Regions from separate parts of the Thermanaerosceptrum fracticalcis genome, predicted to be linked through region 3. Evidence: riboswitches for the same ligand, from Rfam matches in the RefSeq annotation. Region 3 holds a riboswitch; each other region holds the start of a gene.

Evidence for each region. Region 3 has a riboswitch for lysine ahead of BR63_RS12865 (diaminopimelate decarboxylase family protein). Riboswitches for the same ligand answer to the same signal wherever they lie in the genome.
Region 1: linked by a shared signal. The riboswitch ahead of dapB (4-hydroxy-tetrahydrodipicolinate reductase) and the one ahead of BR63_RS12865 (diaminopimelate decarboxylase family protein) in region 3 are both predicted to bind lysine.
Region 2: linked by a shared signal. The riboswitch ahead of dapA (4-hydroxy-tetrahydrodipicolinate synthase) and the one ahead of BR63_RS12865 (diaminopimelate decarboxylase family protein) in region 3 are both predicted to bind lysine.

What each region holds. Positions count from the first base shown of each region.
Region 1 covers NZ_CP045798.1:941,480-945,677, reverse strand. The annotation lists gene BR63_RS04965 (M16 family metallopeptidase) at 1-764, shown strand, start outside; gene BR63_RS04960 (dUTPase) at 786-1,151, shown strand; gene BR63_RS04955 (hypothetical protein) at 1,234-1,560, shown strand; gene BR63_RS04950 (YlmC/YmxH family sporulation protein) at 1,589-1,864, shown strand; lysine riboswitch at 1,966-2,148, shown strand; gene dapB (4-hydroxy-tetrahydrodipicolinate reductase) at 2,360-3,148, shown strand; gene BR63_RS04940 (aspartate-semialdehyde dehydrogenase) at 3,400-4,198, shown strand, end outside.
Region 2 covers NZ_CP045798.1:2,182,035-2,186,232, reverse strand. The annotation lists gene trhA (PAQR family membrane homeostasis protein TrhA) at 1-266, shown strand, start outside; gene BR63_RS11180 (response regulator) at 827-1,615, shown strand; lysine riboswitch at 1,868-2,051, shown strand; gene dapA (4-hydroxy-tetrahydrodipicolinate synthase) at 2,383-3,264, shown strand; gene BR63_RS11170 (NADH peroxidase) at 3,940-4,198, shown strand, end outside.
Region 3 covers NZ_CP045798.1:2,531,856-2,536,053, reverse strand. The annotation lists gene BR63_RS12880 (GNAT family N-acetyltransferase) at 1-55, shown strand, start outside; gene BR63_RS12875 (DUF4392 domain-containing protein) at 90-989, opposite strand; gene metF (methylenetetrahydrofolate reductase [NAD(P)H]) at 1,103-1,987, opposite strand; lysine riboswitch at 2,275-2,453, shown strand; gene BR63_RS12865 (diaminopimelate decarboxylase family protein) at 2,558-3,811, shown strand.

The DNA.
Region 1 (4,198 bases), 1.6 Mb from region 3:
CGATTACACGCAATGATATCATCAACTATATGGACAAGCATTATACGGCAAATAACATTGTGGTTGCCGTAGCGGGCAATATCGACCATCAAACTGTGCAAAACAAGATTGCCAGGATTTTTGCAAAAATTAAACCCGCCAAAAAACCGGAGGGGCTGGTTCCGCCGAGAAGTACCCATGCCGATACATCCAACATTTCCAGGGATACGGGACAGGTCCAGATCTGTTTGGGAACGGCCGGTTTACCCCAGGGTGACGAAAGAATATACAGCGTTTATATCTTAAATAATGTATTAGGCGGCGGTTTATCCTCACGCCTGGTACAGTCTATCCGTGAGGAAAGAGGACTGGCCTATTCTGTCTATAGTTATCACTCGGCCTTTTGTGATACGGGACTATTCACCTTTTATGCCGGCACAAGCCCTGCGAAATACGATGAAGTTATCAGGCTGTTAATCAAGGAAGTTTCAGATATTATGGAAAATGGTATCACGGAAAGGGAACTGCGGCGAACCCAAGAACAAATAAAAGGCAACTTATACTTGGGATTAGAAAGTGTGAGCAGCCGTATGACCAGAATCGGCCGTACTGAACTATGCCTCAATAGAATCATTACACCCGAAGAAGTAGTAAAAAGAATATCTGCTGTGACCTTGGAAGACGTAAAATCCATTGCCAACACTTTGTTTAACAATTATCATTTTACCTTAAGTACCATAGGTCCTTTGGAAAAACCGGTAAACTTGCATAATTTTCTCAGGTAAGGCCGGGGAGGAGAAGAGAAGTTGGAAAAGGATAAACTGAAGGCCATTTTTGCACAACAGGCTAACTTTGACCAAAAAGTGATAGAAGGACGTAAGCTTAATTTTGACCTGGAAACATGGTTACAAAAAGAATGTATGGCCATTAATGTAGAAGTTGCAGAACTGCTCAATGAAATCAACTATAAATGGTGGAAAAATCGTAAAGAAATCGACTTAGAGGCAGTAAAAGAGGAACTGGTGGATATTTTACATTTTCTCATCAGCATGTGTATTAAAACGGGCATGACTGCCGACGAACTTTATGCCAGGTATATGGACAAAAATAAAGAAAATCACCGCAGGCAGGACGGAACGTCCACTAAAACCGGATATGAAATGAAGAAGTAAGGATAAACTCCTTACTTCTTTCTTTTTCTATCATTATGAGAGGCTAGTTTGCATAATATTCTAAATAGAGGAGGGGATGTTTATGTTGATTAAGGGGATACTAGCCTTAATTCTCATTGGTCTTGTGGCCTGGGCTGTACGCACAAGAGTGAGGCTTAAAAAGACCCGCGGTGTGGAGAATGTGGAAAGTACGGTAGCCTCACCGGCCTCTATCGCTTTAGGTGAACTGGTGGCCATCGCCGGGGGGATTTATCTGTCACTGGTACTGCTTACCTCTTTCCTAAAACTGTCACTACCGGAAAAAGTGTGTATCTATGATAACCTCTTAATTGATCCATTGGCACTGGCAGCTATTGTTATTGCCATCTTACAACCGCTGTTTTTAAGTTTGCTGCGCAGATTTAGGTAGATCGCTAAACTTGAATGGAGTGAGATTCGTGAACAATGTCAGACTAACTGACCTGATCGGGAAAGATATTGTCAATATCCAAAACGGAGCCAGGCTGGGGACGGTAGCCGATTCCGACTTAGTCATTCACGCGGAAACCGGCAACATTGAATCCATTATTTTACCAAGCAAAGGCGGCCTTTTAAATCTTTGGGATAAAAATAATCTTACCATACCCTGGGAAGCCGTTCGTAAAATCGGTTCTGAGGTTATTATCGTGGAGCTGGATGAATCCCATATGCGTTATAAAAAATATCCCTATTAGAAAAATTTTACCACCACAAAAATTTTACCACCATCATTGACATATTTTACATATTAGTATACAATACACAATAAAATTGAATAAGATACCTCACTCAAAAAGAGTGGGGTAGGGGCGCGGATTGTCAAGAGTAAGCCGGGGAGTGGGGACACTATGAACCGGTGGAAAGGGGCATCCGCCGAAGTGTAGATGACTATCCAGGTCTCTATGCTGGGGTTGCATTGAAGAAATGCAGAACTGTCATCTGGTAAGGGCCCGTTACCAGGTGGAGCACTATCTCACTACGGGCAGAGGAAGGAGGTACTATAGCTTTTTACAGCTAGAGGTAGACCCTTTAGCTGTTTTTTCGTTTTCTCTTCATAAGGGAGGCACACAATATTGCTGTCCGCATATACTGCTGTTAGTTGAGTATCTATTTGATAATTAGGTCCTCATCGATGAGCACCTAATTATTTGCTCAATAAAATAATTTAGAGGAAAGGTAAGGTGGCTTGCATGAGCATGATTAAAGCAGTAGTAGTAGGCGCCTGTGGCAAGATGGGGCAGGAGATTATCAAGGGGATATCTAAAACTGACGATATACAGCTTGTCGGTGCGTGTGATGTGCAAAATGTGGGTAAAGAAATCGGTGAATTAACTGGTTTGAAACCATTGGGGGTCCAAGTTAATGATGATCTTCTGTCCATTATCGAAACAGCACAACCCGATGTCATTATCGACTTTACCCATAAAGAAGCTGCCAAAAAGAATATTACCCTTGCCTTAAAGCAGGGTATTGCTGTTGTGGTGGGGACCACTGGATTTTCTAAAGAAGAAATGAGTGAGATTGACAGCTTGGCTCAAGCCAGCAGTACAGGGGCTTTTTTGGCACCTAATTTCTCCCTGGGTGCTGTCATTATGATGAAATGGGCGAGAGATGCTGCCAGGTATTTCTCCCAGGCTGAAATTATTGAATATCACAATGACAAAAAAGTTGATAGCCCCTCGGGCACAGCCATTGCTACAGCTTGTGCCATGAGATATACCAATTCTCCCATATGCGAAACCGTGCAAATGGATAACTGCAGCCGGGGTGGACAATTTTACGGTGTAAACATTCATAGTGTCCGTTTAAAGAGCCTGGTGGCCCATCAAGAAGTATTATTTGCCGGTATAGGTGAACTCTTGACTATACGTCACGATTCATTTTCGAGAGAGTCCTTTATTCCTGGCATTCTTTTGGCCGTCAGAAAGGTGAAATGCCTGAGGGGGCTGAAAATCGGGCTGGAAAATATCCTGGATTAATTGCTTTTACGCGACGGCTCCTCATCGATGAGAAGTTTAGCAATATCGAATAATTCATATTGTTATTTATAACCATAATATTTATTGATGTTCACGTGGCGTAGACAATTGTCCTTGACGTATACACGAAGGGTGATACAATAGTAGTTAAATATCAAAACCTATATAAGATTTGCCAGGAGCCGGACTTCGGCATACGTCAATCTTTCGGGAAAGCTTCAAAAATACTTAATAAATGGAGGTATGCAAAAATGAAGAAATTGAACATAGCAGTTGTTGGCGCCACCGGTGCTGTAGGTACTGAAATATTAAAAATTTTAGAAACAAGACCTTATATACAACATATAAAATTGTTCGCTACAGAGCGTTCTAAAGGCACAAGAATTCGCTTTCAAGGCAAAGAACATCAGGTTGAAACTATCAACAGCCAGGCTTTTAAGGGAGTGGACGTGGCACTGTTCGCCGGCGGGAAAGCCAGTCAGGAGTACGCCACTGAAGCCCTCCGGCAAGGTGCAGTAGTCATCGACAATAGCAGCACCTACCGTTTACATGATGATGTTCCCCTGGTGATACCTGAAGTAAATCCCCATGCTCTAAATAACCACAAAGGGCTTATTGCCAATCCTAATTGCTCAACGATTATTATGTGCATGGCCCTAAAACCCATCCATAATATCTCACCGATAAAACGCATCATTGTCTCCACTTATCAGGCAGTTTCCGGAGCAGGAAAAGAAGCCATTGATGAATTATATGAACAGATAAATGATTCCTCCAACATTCAGCCCAAAGTATTTCCCCATCAAATCGCTTATAATTTGATCCCTCATATTGATGTCTTCCAGGATAATGGCTTCACCAAAGAGGAAATGAAAATGGTAAAAGAAACCCATAAAATTTTCGATGACAAAAACATTGCCATCACGGCCACAACCGTACGGGTTCCGGTCATTAGAAGCCACTCTGAATCTATTTATATTGAAACAGAGGAAAAAATACCGCTGCCCCTTGTGCGAAAAGTTCTGGCGGATAGTCCAGGTGTCATCCTAA
Region 2 (4,198 bases), 350 kb from region 3:
TTGTCAATCTGGAGAAAATGAAATATTTTTCTATCGGCCTATATGTCATTATGGGATGGCTAATTATGATAGCTGTTAAGCCTATGTTAGAGATGATACCTCAAGGATTATTTACCTGGTTATTAACAGGTGGCTTGATGTATACCTTTGGTGTAATCTTTTATTTATGGAAAAGGATACCGTTTAATCATGGGATATGGCATTTGTTTGTTTTGGGTGGGAGTACAGTTCATTACTTAGGATTCTTATTTTATTTAGCTTTGTAATGATGCCTTGGCATTGTTTACCTTGGACGTTATCGGTACCTACTGTGGCTCCTTTTACATTAATTTAAAGCCATTCTTGTTAATAATTTTCATACAAACGTCTAACACCGCAGGGTCGTACAAAATCCCTCTATTTTGTGAAATTTCTTCTAATGCCTTATCTATATCTAGAATCGGTTGAGCCATATAGACTTTGTAATTCCTAGGAATCATAAATTCCTGTGGTATACCACCGGTATTTGTACATAACAGATTCTTTACCATAAGAAGCATAGAATACTAAATAACCGCTAAAAGTAATTATTATTAACATAACAGAATCGAATCATTATTGAAATTGTCTAAACTTGGCAGGAATTCTAAATTAATTGTTGAATCATTATTTGATTGAGATAGTCGATGATAGCGTATTACTCGGAACTATTAGCGTAGGAGTAGCCTGTTTCCCGGAAGACGGGGCTACAGGTGAAAAAACTTCTTAGGGCAGCTGGTGCCGCTATGTACCGGGCCAAGGAAGCTGGCCGGGACCTGTTCTACTTTTTAAGGAGGTAGAAAAGTAAGTGTCAACAGAAAAAAAGGTTTTGATTGTAGAAGATTCCAACATAGTTCGCCTGGAAGTAAAGCGAACCCTGGAACAGTACGGCGTAAAAGTATTGGAATTAGTCAATGCAGAGGACCTCTTTCGTTTCCCAAAACGCTATCAGGAGGTAAACTTGATTATCCTGGATATCACCCTACCAGGGATGGATGGCCTTACTGCCCTGGAAAGGATGCGTTCCGAGCAAGCGTGGGCCTACCTGCCGGTCATTATACTTACAGGTCGTGCAGATCGGGTCACCGTGCAAAGGGCTTTAAAAGCTGGTGCCGTTAACTACATCCGGAAGCCTTTTACCAAAGAAGGTTTACTGGAACGGGTAGAGGGCGTCCTTGGACCCTTGGTTCCCCCTGAGGATAACAGGGAGGCTTGGACCGAGGCCGAATTAGAAGAGCAGGTCCGCAATGAGGTCAAACGGGCCCAGCGTGGCGGTAGCTTACTCTCTTTACTAGAGATTAGGATGCCGGATGAAATGCGGAGCTTACCCCACTTAAAAGAACTTGTCAACCTCCGGAATAAAGTGAAGGAGCAATTGAGAGAAATAGACTCCGTATTCCTTACCAGGAAACGCAATCTGCTGCTGGTTTTACCGCTTACTGGTGCTGAAGGAGCAGCAGTGGTAACAGAAAAATTTCGCAAGTGGTTTACTGAGCAAGGGATCCAGAAAATAGATTTAGCCCTAGTGACTTTTCCAAAAGACGGTGTTAATGAACAAGAACTCCTAAATAATTTGGGAAAAAAACTGTCTGGCTAATGCGAGTACATTACGCTGCATATCTAAAAATTAAGGATCTACCATTAATAAATGCGGCAGTAGTGCTGACTGGGCCTGCCAGTGAGAGGGTGTTGCTCCTGAAGCCGAATTGTATGCGGTCAAGGTATTAAATGCAGCGGGCTCTGGGTATATTTCCGATATTATTGAAGGACTTAATGAGTTTTGATTGACGTGTAATTTTAATTCATGCTATAATGTGCAAAAACCTAATATTTTTTACCTCACTCCCAAGAGTGAGGTAGGGGTCGCGAATCGCCAAGAGTAATCCAGGGAGTGTGGCAACGAGGAACTGGACCAAAGGGGCGTTCGCCGAAGTGTGGAAGACCGGCCAAGGTTTCACGCTGGGACTGCATTGAAGAAGTGCAGGACTGTCATCTGATATGAGCCCGTTATCAGATGGAGCACTATCTCACCAGGGGCAGGGAAGGGGGGTAACCAGAGCGGTTACGCTAAAGGTTAATGCCTTTAGCTTTTTTTGTAGTCATTTCTTAATCTGTAGAAGGTTATTTCAAGTGACTCCCTTTGCACCTTTAACTTTTTTATGCATATACTGCTTCTAGTTGCAGGGTCAGAAGCAGGAAGGGGGTCCTCATCGATGAGTATCTAAGGATAATTCGAATTTATATGAAAGGTTGGGTTAATGCTGGCTAGTTAAGAAAAGGGGCAGCAACAAGGACGGTATAAATTTTTGACGATGACAAAGAGAGAAGTAATTAATGCTATAGAAGGAGAGGAGCTGTTATTTAATGAGTAAATTTCCCCGAATGATTACGGCTATGGTGACACCTTTTAAAGATGATTTAAGCGTGGATTATGAGGGTGCACAAAAGTTAGCTCTGTACCTCATCGAATCGGGTAATGACGGTCTTGTTATTGCAGGAACTACTGGGGAATCTCCTACCTTATCTCTAAAAGAAAAATTAAGTCTCTTTACTGCTGTTAAAGAGGCCGTCGGAAACAAGGGGCAGATTATTGCCGGTACAGGGTCTAATTCCACGGCGGACAGTATTTACCTGACACAGGAGGCCGAGAAAATCGGTGTGGACGGGATTATGGCTGTTGTACCTTATTATAATAAACCTAACCAGGAGGGTATGTACCAGCATTTTAAGGCCATAGCGACTGAAACCTCACTTCCCGTCATGTTATATAATGTCCCCGGAAGAACCGGGACAAATTTATTGCCAGAAACTGTGGCCAGACTTGCAGGCATAGGGAACATTGTAGCCTTGAAAGAAGCTGCGGGGAATCTTGACCAGGTCTCCACCCTAAAGACTCTTCTCCCGGAAGATTTCTTAATTTTTAGCGGAGACGACAGCTTAACTCTTCCCATGTTATCTGTAGGTGCTTATGGTGTGGTAAGCGTAGCAGGCCATCTTATAGGAAATTCCCTTAAAAAAATGATTGATTCATACATGAGCGGTGATGTTCATCAGGCTAGAGTTATTCACCAGCAGCTTTTTCCTCTTTTTAGGGCAATTTTTGTGACGACTAACCCTATTCCTGTGAAGAAAGCTTTATCTCTTTTGGGGTTACCTTCAGGTAAGCTGCGCCTCCCTCTGGTTGAAGCTTCAGCAAAAGAAACGGAAACCATAACAGAAGCTTTAACTAAGCTAAATCTTATTTAATTTATTTCGTTTAGAGAGATGCTCTTGGGGTTTAATGCAATAAGTACGCTGGCGGAAGAATCGAAAGGTCCTACGAAGATCGTTGGAAAGGCCGCTATGATTTAGGATCTATTGCAGGAAAATTCGCAGGTTTTAATCGTTGTCAACATTAACTGTACCTTCCATTAGGAAAGAAATGAGCGCTTCACAAAACCACCTCTCAGGATGGAAGCTGTTGAGGTGGTTTTGTGTGTTTAGGACATTCAAAAAAAGGGAAATGATGTTGGCGACATTGGGGACGGTTCGTGTATAAACTGGATGAATGTATTTACTCTTCGGAAATATGACTCTTTGGAAGATTTGGGAGTTTCTTTGAGTTCATAGCACATATCGATCTCTTGCTCATAGTGATTCATGGTTTACCTCCTGATTTTTTAGATGTTTTGCGTGTTACACTTCTATTGCATCAAAAACAGGAGCGTGGCTTTTGGAATATTTTAAATTTTAAACCAGAAAAGACGGAAGACGTAGTATTGGATGGATCTGGGGTGAGAATATGCGACAACGAGAACCGTCCCCTTTGTCGCAGCACACTAAGGTAATTTCTTATGAAAAACCTCTTGACAATTATAGTAATTGTTACTATTATTAATATATAAACATTAAGAATTTCTTAATATACAAGGAGGAATTACAATGAAAAAATTTATGTGCAGTGTATGTGGTTACGTACATACAGGGGAGTTTGCGCCTGAGAAATGCCCCCAATGCGGTGCTGTAGCTGAGAAATTTACTGAAAAAGCAGAAGGTAGAGATTTAAATTGGGCTGATGAGCATAAAATTGGTGTTGCTAAGGGCTTAGATCCTGAAGTTGTGCAAGCTTTAAAGGACAATTTTACGGGTGAGTGTACAGAAGTTGGAATGTACCTGGCGATGAGCAGACAGGCGGACCGCG
Region 3 (4,198 bases):
AGAGAACCGTCCCCCTTGTCGCATAAGCCAAAAAAAACGGCTGCAAACCTTTTAAGGGTGGCAGTCGTTTTTTCTCGTTTTTTGTTCTCTTAGAAGGATACGGCTTTTTTCTCCTTTAGTAACTCCATTTCTACTATCTGATGGAGCTCGTCCAAGATTGCCAAATTTATTTCCAGGCTTAACCCGTCCACGGTCATCTCCCGCTTTTTGCTGCAGCCGTCAATGGCTCCCTCTTTCACCAGGGCAGCTAACAAATCCTTTTCCATTTTCCTGTCGTGGAGAAGGTTCTTTCCGGAAAGCAGGGAAAGGGCGGCTGTGAGGCCGTGGCCTCCCCAGTTGGAGACCCCCGTTACCAGCACATAATCGGCCCTGGTAACCGCGCAGATCTGGGTACCGTTAGAAACAGAGTTTTGAATAATGTCGGCTATTTTCCCCATACCCAGTTCATTGCCCCCGTCCCCTACTGCAGCGGTAGGAATACCAAGCTCCGCCGCTTTAGTAAAGAGGGGATCGGTATTTGGTATAAGATAGGTTAAATCTTCTCCTCGCATGGAGTAAAAGCGTCCATCCCGGGCCCGTCCGGGGCGCTCGATGGCTACAATCATGGATGGCCGGTATTTATTGATCAAATCTACACAGAAAATTTCGGCCCCGTCATAAGGGACGACTTCAAGGGGTGAGGAAAGGCCCTTAAGAGTGGAGCCCGCCTCTAATAAGGGACTGGAGTATTGATCTGTGATCAGAACAGCATTTTTACCCAATTCCTCCAAAGCTCCTGCCAAAGAGAGGGCGCCCAGCGGACCATCTGTTTCTCCTATAAGAGTGTCTTTTATGCCAAAGCCTGTAACAATAAGTACTGTTGTACTGTCCATCAGCTTTTCCGCGGCCCTGGCCAGGTCTCCGGGAATGAGAGCAGCTTTTCCCAGCCCTCGCCCGCCTAAATCTTGGCAGATAAGTTCCTCAATTTTGGTGAAGTCTGATTTACGCAAGTGCCGCAACTCCTTGTATTTTTTTCCAACAAACAGTTATTATCTATATATAATGGTTGAACACGGCAAAGGGTTGATATAATACAGTATACTTGTTGCACAATTTAGGAGAATTAGGTACTGATCACTGACCGGATCGTCGACATATTTTCTACGATTTTCCTGGTAACCTCCGGGCGGTTCATGGTATAGATGTGGATACCGTCCACACCCCAGGAGAGCAGGTCGATGATCTGCTCCGTAGCATAGGCGATACCCGCCTCTTTTAGTGCTTCCGGATTATGCTCATACCGCTCCATAATCCTGATAAACTTTTTGGTCAAAGAAGCTTTGCAGAGAGAAGTGATACGTTCGATCTGTTTTCGGTTCAGGACCGGCATAATCCCTGCAGTAACGGGTACGTTGATACGGGCCCTTGCCATATGATCCAAAAATTCATAAAAAATTTCATTATCAAAGAAGAGCTGGGTGATTAAGAAGTCCACACCCGTATCTACCTTTTGTTTTAGATAGCTTAAATCTTTTTCGATATCATCACACTCCAGGTGCCCTTCGGGGTAGCAGGCTGCACCCACAGAGAAGCTGCCGAGGCTCTGGATGTGAAGGATAAGGTCTTTGGCGTACTGGTAATGGAGAGGGTCGGGAAACTTAAAATCAGGATCCTGGGGTAAGTCGCCCCTTAGTGCCAGGATGTTTTCTATACCATTGTCTTTGAGGCTATTAAGGATGCCCTCGATTTCCTGTTTGGTGGCGGCGATGCAGGTGAGGTGGGCCAGGGCTTCCAGGCCGTACTTGTGTTTAATCAGGGACGCTATCTCTACTGTCCTGTTGGTTGTGCTGCCGCCAGCCCCATAGGTAACACTGATAAAATCGGGTTTTAAATCCTTTAGGCCCTCGATGGTGTTGTAAATGGTTTCAATAGGACTATCTTTTTTGGGAGGAAATATTTCAAAAGAAATCACAGGTTTCTTAGTTGCAAAAATATCTTTGATCAACATGGCGGCACCTCCGGAAGTTTATATATAGGAAAGGGGACACACCTGCTGAAGAGCGGGCAGTTCCTTGGAGACAGGAATGTCCCCAACGTGGTGAAAGGGGACACACCTGCTGAAGAGCGGGCAGTTCCTTGGAGACAGGAATGTCCCCAGTTTAATTGTGATGAATTGTAATATATTTATCAGGTGCTGTCAATATAAGCCACCACATTTTGCCATAATATTTGAACCTCAATGCCGTCAAAATATATCTATTGACAGACTTCGAGCTCTGTTGCACAATAGAATAAATTAATGGTAGAGGCGCGGCATATTATGAGTACGTATCGGGAGCAGGCCGGCGATGACGGGTACGGAAAGGAATGGCCGCCGAAGTGAAGGTTTTCAGGCCGGGGACCTTTGCTGGGCTTGTGTTGAATAAGCACAAGACTGTCACCCAATATTTTTTGGGTGGAGCGCTATTTCGTACAGCAGGGCAGGGGCAGACCTTTGCCTTATGAAGCAGCTTGCGGGAAGTGCTCGTAAGCTGCTTTTTTGTTTATATAGATGAAAAATATAGAGGAGGAAATTTACGTGGCCGAGAAAAAGTTGCCTTTTACCAAAGCACAGCTGGAAGAGATTATTAAAGAGCACCCTACTCCCTTTCATATCTATGATGAAAAAGCCATCAGGGAAAATGCCAGAAGACTGATTCAAGCCTTTGCCTGGGCCCCCGCCTTTAAAGAATATTTTGCCGTGAAAGCTACCCCTAATCCCTATATCCTGAAGATCTTGCGGGAGGAAGGCTTCGGCGCCGACTGCAGTTCCCTGGCAGAGCTGGTCCTGGCCGAAAAGGCAGGCATAGTAGGAGAGAATATCGTCTTTACCTCAAACGACACACCGGCCGTGGAATACCAGAAAGCCTTTGAACTGGGGGCCATTATCAACCTCGATGATATCAGTCACATCGACTACCTGGAGAAGCATGTAGGAATTCCTGAAATCATTTCCTTCCGTTATAATCCCGGCCCTCTGCGTGAGGGTGGGAACTCAATCATCGGCAATCCCGAAGAAGCCAAATACGGCCTTACCCGGAAACAGATCTTTGAAGCCTATAAAATCATGAAAGAAAAGGGTGTCAAACGTTTCGGCATCCATACCATGGTGATTTCCAATGAACTGGATCCCAACTATTTTATCGAAACCGCCAATATGATGTTTGATCTGATCATCGAACTTTATCGTACCCTGGATATTCGCATTGAACTGGTAAATTTCGGCGGCGGCATCGGTATACCCTACCGGCCTGAACAGGAAGTGGTAGACCTGGAGTACATTGGCCGGGGGATTAGGAAGGCCTATGAGGAGAAGATCGTGGCCAACGGCCTGCACCCCCTGAAACTGGCCATGGAATGCGGCCGCATGATCACCGGGCCTTATGGCTACCTGGTGGCTATGGTCCTCCACAAAAAAGAGATTTACAAGAATTATGTAGGGCTGGATGCCTGCATGGCCAACCTTATGCGTCCCGGTATGTACGGCGCTTACCATCACATCACCGTAGTAGGGAAAGAAGACTGGCCTTTGGACCATACCTATGATGTCACCGGCAGTCTCTGTGAGAATAACGATAAGTTTGCCATTGACCGCCCTCTGCCCAGGATCGATATCGGGGATATTGTGGTTATCCACGATACCGGTGCCCACGGGCACGCCATGGGCTTCAATTACAACGGCAAACTGCGTTCTGCCGAACTGCTCCTAAAACCCGACGGCAGTGTAGAATTGATCCGTCGGGCGGAGACCCTGGAAGATCTCTTCCAGACCCTGGATTTTTCCAGGCTGTAATTAAATTATCCAGCAAAAAATCAGGCCGGAGGAGACTTCGGCCTTCCAACTTTCATCCTGAAAAATTAAAGGAATGATTGGTATGAAGTTTAGCTTCCCCAGGAAATCTATTACATATTTGTCACGGTTTTATGACAACAATTTGTCATTGACAAGTTAGCAAAAGATATTGTTATAACAGGGAGATTTTTATATTGTTATTTTATACATACAGAGCTGAAGAGTACGGCTGTTGTTTTAACAGAGTTTGAGCTGAATCTTAAATATATAAAAATTTAGTCGAGATATGACATGTTATATCAGAAAAATTCGAAAAAAAAATAAAGGAAAAATTTATAATCCAACGAACAGTATTAATGTCTAACTTCATCTAACTTTTTTTGTCAA